DNA from 4 places in the Pectobacterium sp. A5351 genome. Region 1 is predicted to be linked to each of the others. Evidence: predicted binding sites of a transcription regulator. Region 1 holds the regulator's gene; each other region holds the start of a gene.

The links. Region 1 encodes CRP, which controls carbon source genes, mostly activating them, when cyclic AMP is high. Its sites were predicted from a motif close to ATGTGANNNNNNTCACAT; they were not measured.
Region 2: a site for CRP is predicted at 2,276-2,293, ahead of O1Q74_RS09955 (arabinose ABC transporter substrate-binding protein). Genes of this name have one in related genera too.
Region 3: a site for CRP is predicted at 1,452-1,469, ahead of O1Q74_RS06440 (YfcZ/YiiS family protein). Genes of this name have one in related genera too.
Region 4: a site for CRP is predicted at 2,036-2,053, ahead of garD (galactarate dehydratase). Genes of this name have one in related genera too.

What each region holds. Positions count from the first base shown of each region.
Region 1 covers NZ_CP116477.1:3,916,260-3,919,473, reverse strand. Annotated here, with positions in the region: gene argD (bifunctional acetylornithine/succinyldiaminopimelate transaminase) at 73-1,299, shown strand; gene crp (cAMP-activated global transcriptional regulator CRP) at 1,458-2,090, opposite strand; gene O1Q74_RS18080 (OsmC family protein) at 2,467-2,874, shown strand; gene O1Q74_RS18075 (phosphoribulokinase) at 2,986-3,214, opposite strand, start outside.
Region 2 covers NZ_CP116477.1:2,096,206-2,099,419, forward strand. Annotated here, with positions in the region: gene araG (L-arabinose ABC transporter ATP-binding protein AraG) at 1-1,012, opposite strand, end outside; gene O1Q74_RS09955 (arabinose ABC transporter substrate-binding protein) at 1,124-2,107, opposite strand; gene O1Q74_RS09960 (ribulokinase) at 2,480-3,214, shown strand, end outside.
Region 3 covers NZ_CP116477.1:1,366,100-1,369,313, forward strand. Annotated here, with positions in the region: gene fadL (long-chain fatty acid transporter FadL) at 1-1,203, opposite strand, end outside; gene O1Q74_RS06440 (YfcZ/YiiS family protein) at 1,593-1,889, shown strand; gene fadI (acetyl-CoA C-acyltransferase FadI) at 2,161-3,214, shown strand, end outside.
Region 4 covers NZ_CP116477.1:839,541-842,754, forward strand. Annotated here, with positions in the region: gene garD (galactarate dehydratase) at 285-1,859, opposite strand; gene O1Q74_RS04035 (MFS transporter) at 2,406-3,214, shown strand, end outside.

The DNA.
Region 1 (3,214 bases):
TATTGATTTTTTATGCATATTTATTGACTATATTTTCATTCCGATATGATGGACAGCAGAGTGAGGCAGCAAATGGCAGCAGAGCAGAAAGCAGTGACACGGGATACTCACGATAAAGTGATTTTGCCGGTTTATGCACCCGCGAAGTTTGTACCAGTGAAAGGTAAAGGGAGCCGCGTCTGGGATCAGGATGGCCGCGAGTATATTGATTTCTCTGGTGGCATTGCGGTTACGGCACTGGGTCACTGCCATCCTGCACTGGTGAACGCATTGCAGCAACAGGGTGAAAAGCTGTGGCACACCAGCAATATTTTCACCAACGAACCTGCGCTACGTCTCGCCAGCAAATTGATTGATGCCACTTTTGCCGATCGCGTGTTCTTTGTTAACTCCGGCGCTGAAGCTAACGAAGCGGCATTTAAACTGGCACGTCACTATGCGGTTAAACGTCATAGCCCGTATAAAACCAAGATCATTGCCTTCTACAATGCATTCCATGGCCGGACGCTGTTCACTGTCTCGGTTGGCGGACAGCCTAAATATGCCGATGGCTTCGGGCCTAAGCCGGCGGATATTGTCCATGTTCCTTTCAACGATTTGGCTGCGGTCAAAGCAGTGATGGACGATCACACCTGTGCCGTCGTGCTGGAGCCGATTCAGGGTGAGGGCGGCATTACGCCTGCTACGCCTGAGTTTTTGCAAGGTGTTCGCGAGCTGTGCAATCAACACAAGGCGCTGCTGGTATTTGATGAAGTGCAGAGTGGGATGGGTCGTACCGGTAAATTATTCAGCTATATGCATTACGGTATTACGCCGGATATTCTCACCACCGCTAAAGCGCTGGGCGGCGGTTTCCCGATTAGTGCGATGCTGACGACGGAAGAGATTGCCTCTGCGATGACGGTGGGGGTACACGGAACCACCTACGGCGGCAACCCGCTGGCCTGTGCGGTGGCGGAAGCGGCGCTGGATATCATCAATACGCCGGAAGTGCTGTCAGGTGTCGCAGATCGGCACGCTCGCTTTGTCAGTGAACTGGAGAAAATCAACCAGCAGTACGGCGTATTTGAGCAGGTTCGCGGTATGGGGCTGTTGTTGGGGGCAGAACTGAAATCGCAGTGGCATGGTCGTGCAGGCGAGTTTTTGGCTGCTGCAACGGCTCAGGGCCTGATGGTACTGATGGCAGGGCCGAACGTCATCCGCTTTGTGCCGTCTTTGATCATTGATGAAGACGACATTGTGCAGGGGATGGATAAGTTTGCAAAAGCCGTCGCACAGGTTGTTAACGCAGCAAACTGAGTGCGCTCTCAAAAGAGCAGCCATAAAAAAACGTAGGGAACGTTTTTCAACGTTGCGTCAGCAACGGCCCGAAGGGTGGCGAGCAGGAAGCTCGCCATAAAAAAAGCCTGAGGCCGAGGCTTCACGCTTTTTTATTGGTAGGGTACAGCGGCAGGGATTTAGCGAGTGCCGTAAACGACAATCGTTTTACCGTGCGCAGAGATCAGGTTCTGGTCTTCTAACATTTTCAGAATGCGGCCCACGGTTTCACGCGAGCAGCCAACGATTTGCCCAATTTCCTGACGAGTAATTTTTATTTGCATGCCATCTGGATGCGTCATGGCATCAGGTTGTTTGGCCAGGTTGAGTAGCGTTTGAGCAATACGGCCGGTCACATCAAGGAAGGCGAGGTTGCCGACTTTCTCTGAAGTAACCTGGAGTCTGCTTGCCATTTGCGCAGACAGACGCATGAGGATATCTGGGTTAACCTGAATGAGCTGGCGGAACTTTTTATAGGAAATTTCAGCCACTTCACAGGCGGTTTTTGCCCGCACCCAAGCGCTGCGTTCCTGACCTTCTTCAAACAGGCCGAGCTCGCCGATAAAATCGCCCTGATTGAGGTAGGAAAGGATCATTTCCTTGCCTTCTTCATCTTTGATTAGCACTGCGACAGAGCCTTTCACGATGTAGTAAAGCGTTTCTGCTTTTTCACCTTGGTGAATAAGCGTGCTCTTCGATGGATACTTGTGGATATGACAATGGGAAAGGAACCATTCGAGAGTTGGGTCTGTTTGCGGTTTGCCGAGAACCATTCGCTATCATCCTCTGTTGTAATTCACTGCGCAAATTACAGGGGTCAGAGTTCCCTGTACGGCGTGTTTAACTGCTAAAAAAAATAAAATTCAGTCTAGGCAGAATGACGTCAGGGAATATACTGGAACCACTGTACCCTTGATTTTCCGGTTGCTGCCTTGCCGCACCGTAAACGTGGCTGGGGTATGTCCGGCTACGTCATCATCTTCTTCGTTTCTGGGTTTGTCCAGAAAAGGTCTATTCTATTTTCGTTTTAACACAGCTTTAAGGACGTGTCTTGTGTTGTCTCGCTTCAGCATGACAAAGCTCTGATTAACGCTGGTTTTTGTACAGTAACGGTATAAATTTTCAAAAAATTTTTAGTGGAGAGGCACCATGCAGGCACGGGTAAAATGGGTTGAAGGCTTAACGTTTTTGGGCGAATCCGCGTCAGGGCACCAGATCTTGATGGACGGTAATTCCGGTGATAAAGCGCCCAGTCCGATGGAAATGGTGTTGATGTCTGTGGGGGGATGCAGCGCGATTGATGTGGTGTCGATTCTGCAAAAAGGCCGCAACGATGTGGCGGACTGCGAAGTGAAACTGACGTCAGAGCGCCGGTCTGACGCGCCGCGTTTATTTACCCATATCAATCTGCATTTTATCGTGACGGGAAAAGGGCTGACCGACAAAGCCGTTGAGCGAGCTGTCGCACTATCAGCGGAAAAATACTGCTCTGTGGCACTGATGCTGGGCAAAGCCGTTGAGGTAACGCACAGCCACGAAATTAGAGTGCTGGAATAATCCCTTTCTCTGGGTACTAATTCTGGTCACTTAAGCCTGTTATTAGCGGAAACACAGGGGGAGGTTCCCGCAGGGAGGCCTCACCCTGTGGTCGCCCGTATATCTCGATGCTTATTCGATGGTTTTCCCTTCAATTAACCGCTGCACCAGCGGTGCCATGATGAGCTCCATCGCCAGCCCCATTTTCCCGCCGGGAACGACCAACGTGTTGATGTGGGAGATAAACGATCCCTGCAACATGGCCAGCAGATAGGGGTAATCAATATTATCCAACCCCTGAAAGTGAATAACGACGAAGCTTTCATCCAGTGACGGGATCGATTTGGCAGCAAACGGGTTG
Region 2 (3,214 bases), 1.8 Mb from region 1:
CCGGGCAGAGCATCACGCCCTGACGAATCGCATCGATGGGGGAATTCACCACCAGCGGCTTACCATCCAGCAGCACCTGACCGCCGGTGATTTTGGTCGCGCCAAACAGCCCTTTCATCAGCTCGCTGCGACCCGCCCCCACCAGACCAAATAGCCCGACAATTTCCCCCTGCTTCACGTTCAGGGACACGGTGGATTTCACGCCCGGCGCTTTTACGTCTTTCAGCGTCAAACGCGCTTCGCCGTGCGGACGCGGCGCATAGCCATAGATATCCCCCAGGTTACGCCCTACCATCGCCTGTACCAGCGACTCATGGTTCACCTGCTGCATATCGTCAAACGTGCGCACATAGCGACCATCTTTAAACACGGTAATGGCATCGCTCAGCGCAAAAATTTCTTCCATTCGGTGCGAAACGTACAAAATGACCCGGCCTTCGCTGCGCAATTCCGTAATCACGCGAAAAAGCTGCTCGATCTCACGGGCAGACAGTGAACTGGTCGGTTCATCAAAAGCAATAATTTTGGCGTTACGGGCCAGCGCCTTGGCGATTTCCACCATCTGCCATTGCCCGATAGACAGGTATTTCAGCGGGGTATCGGGATCGATATCCAATCCCAGATGCTGTAGCTGGAGCTTGGCTTCATAGCGCAGCAGCGAGTAATTCACCATGCCGTATTTATGCGGCAGTTGCCCCAGATAGATGTTCTCGGCGACCGTCATTTCCGGCACTAGGTGCAGTTCCTGATAAATGATGGCAACACCCGCATTCAGGGCGTCCATCGTGTTAGCAAACTGCACAGGTTTGCCCTGAATATGGATTTCACCCGCTGACGGTGAATAGTTACCGCTCAGGATCTTTAACAGCGTTGATTTTCCCGCCCCATTTTCCCCCATCAATGCATGGATCTGGCCGGCATGGCAGGCAAAACTGATATCCGAAAGCGCCTTAACACCGGGAAATTCTTTGCCAATCCCATGAAACGACAAATAGGGTGACTGTGCTGTCATGTCTGTTTCCTCATAACGATGCAGGTAGAGCGCGGATAACTTCGATCAGGATAACGTCGACCAGCGTCATGCCGATCGGCGTTATCCGCGTCTTGACGAAATCAGGCGTGATTACATCAGGCCTTTTTTCTCCAGTTCGACCTTAAAGTTGTCACGCGTGATCAGCACCACGTCGGTCACTTCGGTGAATTTCTCCGGCTCTACACCTTTGGTGACCCAGTCGTTCAGCATCTGGATACTCTTGTAACCGTGAATATCCGGGCTCGGCAGCAGTGAACCAAAGAAGCCAGTCGCCTGACCTTTGGACAGCTCGCTGACCGCATCCACGCCGTTGATACCGATACCAATCACGTTTTCGGCTTTAAAGCCCTGACCTTCCGTCGCACGCACGCCGCCCAGCACAGTATTGTCGTTCATACCGATAATCAGCCAGTTTTTCACACCAGGGTGCTGAACCAGCATGGAGTTAGCGGCATCAAACGCGCCGGGGATATCGTTAGATTTGGTCGGCACCTGATAGATCTGTTTTTCCGGGAAGCCAGCGGCCTTTAGCGCATCCATAGAACCAGAGGTACGCCGCCGTGCGGTGTCCAGTTCGTTCGCGGTAATCGCCATCACGGCCGTTTCATCCACTTTCCAGCCGCGTTTGTTCATTTCTTTATACAGTTCCTGCCCCTGACGCTCACCAATCTTGGTGGCCGCCATCATCACCAGCGGCACCGTATCCATCGGCTGGCCTTTGGCATTCACGAACTGATCGTCAACCGCAATCACTTTCAGATCGTAGCTGCGTGCTTTCGCCATAATGGCAGGCCCCAGCTTCGGATCGGGCGTACAGATAACGAAACCTTTTGCTCCACTGGCCGCCAGGCTGTCAATCGCGTTCAGGGTCTTTTCCCCATCGGGAACCGCAATTTTTATCACATCAAAACCGAGATCTTTTCCTGCTTTATCAGCGAATTTCCATTCGGTCTGGAACCAGGGCTCTTCCGGCTGTTTCACCAGAAATCCCAGCTTTACGTTCTCTGCCATAGCTGATTGTGACATAACCGCAGCCAACCCGATTGCTGCCAGCGCCTTAGTGAATTTATGCATGATGTTCTCCGGTGTAATTATCTTTTCATTCGCCAGCAACGCCGATACGCGTTCACGTTGTGGGTAAGGGTTTTCCGGTCTGGATAAAGGAAAAACACAGACTTAGCGCAATCCTTTACTCAGTAGCATTCAGACGCTTTATGTTTTAGTCGTTATTTTCGGTCCGAATATAGAGCTTTATCACATCCCGGAACAATGACAGGTTTGTACATACATTTAGCGATTTTAACCAATCATTAACCTTTGACGGGCTTCACAAAATGGCTGCGGGCGACAGAAAAATACATACTTCCAGCTAACCGCTCCTAACCGCCTCTTCCTGTCCCTGCCTATCGTAAACACCAACGATCTGGGATTAATGAGGAGCAAAGCATGAGCGCGGGCGCTATTACGATTGGCCTCGACTTCGGTAGTGATTCGGTACGCGCCTTAGCCGTTGACTGCCAAAGCGGGCAAGAGCTGGAAACAGAAGTGGTCTACTACCCCCGCTGGCGCGAGGGTAAATATTGTCAGCCGGCCAACAACCAATTCCGACACCATCCGCTGGACTATCTCGAATCGCTGGAACAAGCGATTAAGGTGGTGGTTGCCCGCCTGACGAGCGAACAGCGACAACACATCATCGGCATCGGCGTGGATTCGACCGGATCCACCCCCGCACCGATTGATGAGCACGGTCAGATCCTCGCGCTGCGCCCCGAGTTTGCCAACAATCCCAATGCCATGTTCGTGCTGTGGAAAGACCACACGGCAATAGAAGAAGCGGAAGCCATCAATACACTGTGCCGAAGCGGCCAGTTCCCAGATTACACCCGTTATATCGGCGGCGTTTACTCGTCCGAATGGTTCTGGGCCAAAATCCTGCATGTCTCGCGCGACGATGCCGCGGTGCGTCAGGCGGCCGTTTCCTGGATAGAACTGTGCGACTGGGTGCCCGCCCTGCTTTCCGGTACGCAGGCACCTGCCGATATCCGCCGTGGTCGATGCAGCGCCGGGCATAAATCACTCTGGCACCCAAGCTGGGGCGGGCTGCCGCCGAAAGACTTCCTGCACGCGCTCGATCCCTGCCTGACCGAGAGATTACAGTACCCGCTGTTTACCGATACC
Region 3 (3,214 bases), 1.9 Mb from region 1:
TTGTTTACCGTGCATGTAGGACACGCCAACGTCCACAGACGCGTCTTTATTAAATGCATAGGTGGTACCTGCGCTCAACCAGAAACGATCCTGATCCGGGATGGAAATAGAACGTTTGTCAGCGGGTACCGGGCTATCATCAAACGCGATACCGCCGCGGAACGTCCAGTTATCGTCATGATAGTAGGTGGTACCGAGTGCGATACGGTAAGCATCACGGAAGCTTTCATCTTTATGGAACAGAGTCTGGCCGTTGCTGCCCGTCGCTTTCAGTTCCTGGAATTGGCTCCAACTGGTATAGGCCAGACTGTAGTGCACTGCCCACTTCGGTGCTACGCGATGGTAGGCTGAGGCCTCCCACATCTCTGGTAGGTTGAGCGTTAGCTTGCCAGGAATTTTCGCACCACCAGTACCGTTCAATGCTGTTGCTGCTGTTGGGAGGTTGTTGCTGTAATCGCCGTTAAAGTCGATATCGACTTTAGAACGATAGGTCAGGCCGAATCGGTTATTTTCGTCCACTTCATACAGAATACCTGCGTTCCAGCCGTATCCCCATTCTTTACCTTCCAGACGAGCCACTTCTGAGGAAGGGCCAGCGACCACCCCTTGTAATCCACCCGCAGCGGTAGGTACATTTGCCAATTCACCTGCCCGGCGAACAATCTTGGCATCAGCATAGACAGCATTGACACCCAGCCCGAAGCTGAAATGCTGGTTAAGACGGTAGGCGGCGCTCAGGTTCAGATTCGACGTCACCAAATCGGTTTGCCCGCCGATAGAGCCCGCGGCATAGTTATCATTGAACTCCGTCGCCAGACCGTAGTTGGTGGTCGCAGAGGCACCAATTGCCCACTGCTCATTGAGCGGCATGATGAAATGCAGGTTCGGTACCCAGGCGTGCGGCGCGATATTCTTGGCGCTGGTATTCTGCCCCGTCAGGGAGTTTTTGCCCTGAACATCGATATCCGGGTTGATATAGGTAACACCACCAGAGAAGGACGGGCGGTCAAACATGGTCATGGTCGCCGGGTTACGGCTACCGGAGGCCGCATTATCGGCTACGGCACCTTCACCAGAAAATGCACGTCCCAGACCCGATGAAGAGTATTCATTTAGCTGGAAACCAGCTGCTGACACATTTGCTGAAAACAGTGCCACCGCAACAGCAATTGTGGATTGTTTGAACAGGTTTTTCTGGTTCATGACCAAAACCTCTTTATATGCTTGTTATTTAACGTTGTTACACGGGGTAACAAGGGACGCGCATTGTAGGGGGCGCACTCAGCCTGACAAATCAGACCAGTTGCCAAAGTATAAGTTGGGAATACGATAATGTTGCGTTCGTGTATTAAGAATATTTCCAAAATGATGCAAAATTTAGATCTGCTTAACGTTTTAGTTAATTTGTGTGAAGAGATATTACTCGGTTTTTACTGCCGTATAACACCTTAATGTGATTGATATCACTAAAATTACTGGCTGGCATGAAGTGCTGGCACTGCTTTGGGATGAGGGAGTAAAATATAAAGAAGATAGAAAATATTTGAACTGGATCATAATCTCCCGCGTCTTAAGAGTAAGAGGAAAGTAGCATGGCGAACGTAATCAACAAATGCAGTGCTGAAGAAACCGCAGCCTGCTGCTGTGTCGATGTTGGCACAATCATGGATAACACAGATTGCACAGCGTCTTACAGCAAGGTTTTCGGCGATCGTTCTGACGCGGAAGCGGCGCTGGCCGCCCTGACGGCAAAAGCGCGTGCGGTAGAGTCTGACCCTTGCGACATCGTTAGCACACTGGAAGACGTAGACGGTGGCGTTAAACTGGACATCGATTTTACGTTCAGTTGCCAGGCTGAAACGATGATTTTCCAGCTCGGCCTGCGTTAATTTTTGTCCCGGCAGGAGCCTTCTGTGGCTTCTGCCCGTCACGGTTTCCACTAATGCATTACCTCGCCTCTATTCCTTCTGTTGCTGCTATTTCTTCACTTTTGTTCGCTGCTACTCGCTGCTCTTCACACTTTTGTGTTGCGTGACTTTGCGTAATGTAACCATCTGGTTAACAATGAAATCAGGTCTGACCTGTTGTGCGCGCAATTTATTTTTGGCTAACGGAAGTATTTTTGGTTAACGGGAGTATTTTCGGTTAACAGGAGTGTTTATGAGTGAGGTATTACCTCTGATAACCCGCCGTGGCGATCGCATTGCGTTCGTGAGCGGATTACGCACCCCATTTGCCCGGCAGGCAACGGCCTACCATGGCGTACCGGCCCTCGAATTAGGGAAGCTCGTCACCAGTGAATTACTGGTTCGCACCGGTATCGATCCTGCGTTGATCGAGCTAGTGGTGTTCGGACAGGTTGTCCAAATGCCTGAAGCGCCGAATATCGCCAGAGAGATCGTGCTTGGCACGGGAATGAGTGTGCATACCGATGCCTACAGCGTGTCACGCGCCTGTGCGACCAGTTTTCAGGCGGTTGCCAACGTGGCAGAAAGTATTATGGCGGGTACGGTGGAAGTCGGTATTGCTGGTGGCACGGATTCCTCTTCTGTGCTGCCTATTGGTGTCAGCAAAGCGTTGGCCAGAACGCTGGTGGATATGAACAAAGCCAGAACGCTGGGCCAGAAGTTAAAGCTGTTAAGCGGCCTGCGCCCGAAAGACCTGCTGCCGGTTGCCCCCGCCGTGGCGGAGTATTCCACCGGGTTGCGTATGGGCGACACCGCTGAACAGATGGCAAAAACCTACGGCATCACGCGTGAAGAGCAGGATGAGTTGGCGCACCGTTCGCACAAGCTGGCGGCTCAAGCCTGGGAATCCGGCGTGCTGCGCGATGAAGTGATGACGGCTTACGTTCCACCTTATGAGAAGGCGCTGAGCGAAGATAACAATGTGCGCCATGATTCCGCACTGGAGCAGTATTCCCGTTTACGCCCGGCGTTTGACCGCCGGCATGGTTCGGTCACGGCGGCCAACAGTACGCCGCTGACGGATGGCGCGGCGGCCGTTTTAATGATGAGTGAATCCAAAGCGAAAAGTCTGGGGCTTACGCCGTTAGGCTACCTGCGCAGCTATGCATTCAGCGCCATCGGCGTGCAGCGCGATATGTTGCTGGGGCCGGCTTATGCCTCTCCGCTTGCGCTGGCAAGGGCTGGAGTGAAGCTGGCTGATTTGACGCTCATTGATATGCACGAAGCCTTTGCCGCTCAGACGCTGG
Region 4 (3,214 bases), 1.3 Mb from region 1:
TATTGGCAATAAATAATCGGTAAAAAAATGATTAAAAATAGGTGGGGGGAGTAAATAGGGATTATTCTTAAAGGGGGGGTAATCAATGAAATTGATGCTAAGAAAAAATATTTGTTAAGTTTTTTTTATTTTTTCTTTGCGCGAATGAAATTAAATGTTGCCGCGCGGAGATTTATTCTTTTAATTACCGCTTTTCTTTCGTTTTTATTGATGCTGAATTTATTGTAGATCAAATAACGCCATCCGTAGGCCAGCTAATGGATCTGGCCTACGGAGAACGATAATCAGGTTACCGGTGCTGGATTGAAAACGGCCAGTGCGTTATGAAGTCCCCATTGATCGGACCAGGTTTTTTTCTTGCCGCTGGCGATCTCCAAAATGAAGTGAAAAAGCAGCCAGCCCACGTCTTCGATCGTGGCTTCTCCGGTAGCAATCGTACCAGCATCAATATCCATCAGATCGTGCCAACGGTTTGCCAGTGCGGTACGGGTTGCCATTTTGATGACGGGCACCGCGAGCAGGCCATAAGGTGTACCACGGCCGGTGGTGAAGACCTGCACGGTGATACCGGAAGCAAGCTGCTGGGTGCCGCACACGAAGTCACTGGCGGGCGTTGCGGCGTAAATCAGCCCACGTTTGGTTGGGCGTTGACCGGGTGACAGGACTTCGACAATGGCGCTGGTGCCGGATTTGGCGATGGAGCCGAGCGCTTTTTCTACCACGTTCGCCAGCCCTCCCTTTTTGTTGCCCGGCGAGGGGTTGGCGCTACGATCGGTCTGGCCGCTGTTGAGGTAATTATCGTACCAGGCCATTTCTTCCAGCAGACGTTTACCGACTTCTTCATTGATGGCGCGCGGTGTTAACAGATGAATGGCGTCGCGCACTTCGGTTACTTCGGAGAACATCACGGTTGCGCCGCAGCATACCAGCAAATCGGATGCAAAACCGACGGCTGGGTTAGCGGTGACGCCAGAGAAAGCATCGCTGCCGCCACACTGCATGCCGACAACCAGTTCTGAGGCTGGACAGGTTTCACGATGACGTTTGTTTAGCCGTTGCAGGTGTTTGTCTGCCATCGTCAGAATGTCATCCACCATCGAGCGGAAACCAACGTGGTGTTCATCCTGCAAGCGGACAATACTGCTATCATCAAGGGAGATGGCTTGTACGTCTGACGTCCCTTCCAACAGGCGTTCCGGCTGTAATTTTTCACAGCCTAACCCCACCACCAGTATCTCGCCGCCAAAATTCGGATTCAGCGCCAGGTTGTGAATGGTGCGAATAGGAACGACCGCAGCAGGCGCATTGATTGCCACGCCGCAGCCGTAGAGGTGGTTGAGTGCGACAATGCCGTCCACATTGGGATAGTTAGGCAGTAAATCCCGCTCGATAATTTTGACGACGTAGTCCACTACGCCCGCGACGCAGTGCACGCTGGTGCTAATGCCCAGCAGATTTTTCGTGCCTACGCTGCCATCGGCGTTGCGGTAGCCTTCAAAGGTGTAGCCTTCCAGCGGAGGCAGAGAGGGTGGGACTTTAGTCGCCAGCGGCAGGGTGTCCAGCGCGGGAGCCTGAGGCAACTCGACTAGGGATTCATCAATCCAGCTTCCTTTAGCAATATCACGTAGCGCATACCCGATAATTTCACCATAGCGGATAATGGCGACTGATTTGGCGATATCGACAAGGGCAACTTTGTGACCTTGAGGAACATGTTCAATTAATTCCAGATTATCATTAAAACGGGTTCCGGCACGTAAGCCATTATTATTAACAACAATGGCAACATTATCAGAATCGTGGACCTTAATATAAAGTGGCTGCTCTTGTGCAGCATTACTTTCTAATTTATCTGACATGATGCAAGCCTTTATTATTGGTTTAGCAGAAGCGCCGTGGTAACGATTACCACGCTATTACTTCATTGCTCGCTAACTCGCTAACGAGTATACGTGGTGTTCTCTTCTCGTACATTATGCAATTGACCTAGATTCGGGCTTTTTGTTTCTGATTTATCAGGTGAAGACCTAATTTTTGGTGAGTTTGATCACATTCTGCCGGCGTGTAGTTTTAGAGAGAAATAAAAATAATGTCTATGAGTGTAAAAATAGAATGACGGTTTTTTTCGTGAAATACCTCGCACTATATAGGGCAAGTGCACCAACATATTCAAAAGGATATTTTTAATGTTGTGCTTTTATCTAGTGAGCGGCCAGTCGGTAAAAATTATAATGATCCGGCGAGTTGAAGATGTCAGCTAATTACTCTGAAGCTATATAGCCTGGCTATTCGCAAAAAAATAAAAATGGGAATTTAACTATCCACTGATTTTCATTCTGATAACCCTACACGTTATCTGTTATTCGGAATGAATGAGTGAACCGCGATTGAAGCAGGAGTTCATCATGAATACAGTAAGCTCAGCAGTTGGCGCGATACAAAAAAGAACAAACGCCCGCTACTGGATTGTCGTGATGTTGTTTATTGTCACGTCATTTAACTATGGCGACCGTGCCACTATCTCGATAGCGGGCTCTGCCATGTCAAAAGATATTGGCCTGGATGCCGTCGGTATGGGGTATATCTTCTCCGCGTTCTCCTGGGCTTATGTTATCGGCCAAATCCCTGGTGGTTGGCTACTTGATCGCTTTGGTTCAAAACGTGTCTACTTCTGGAGTATTTTTACCTGGTCACTCTTCACGTTGTTACAAGGGTTCGTCGATCTCTTTCCTACCACGGCATCTATTGTCATTGCGCTGTTCTTGTTGCGTTTTATGGTGGGGATTTGTGAATCGCCTTCTTTTCCTGGCAACAGCCGTATCGTTGCAGCCTGGTTCCCGGCCCAAGAGCGTGGTACTGCCGTAGCGATCTTTAACTCCGCACAATATTTTGCGACGGTAATTTTTGCTCCTATCATGGGGTGGCTGGTGCACGCTGTTGGTTGGTCGCACGTATTCTGGTTCATGGGCGGATTGGGGATCATCCTCAGCTTCATCTGGTTGAAAGTCATCCACGATCCCAAAGATCATCCTGGGGTTAATCAGGCTGAATTGGACTATATCGAAGCGGGTGGCGCGTTGATTAATATGGACGTGGCATCGAATAAAGCGAAGGTTCCATCAGCAGAGAAATGGTTCCAAATTAAGCAACTGCTGACTTCTCGTATGATGATCGGTATTTATCTGGGCCAATATTGTATTAACGCGCTGACTTA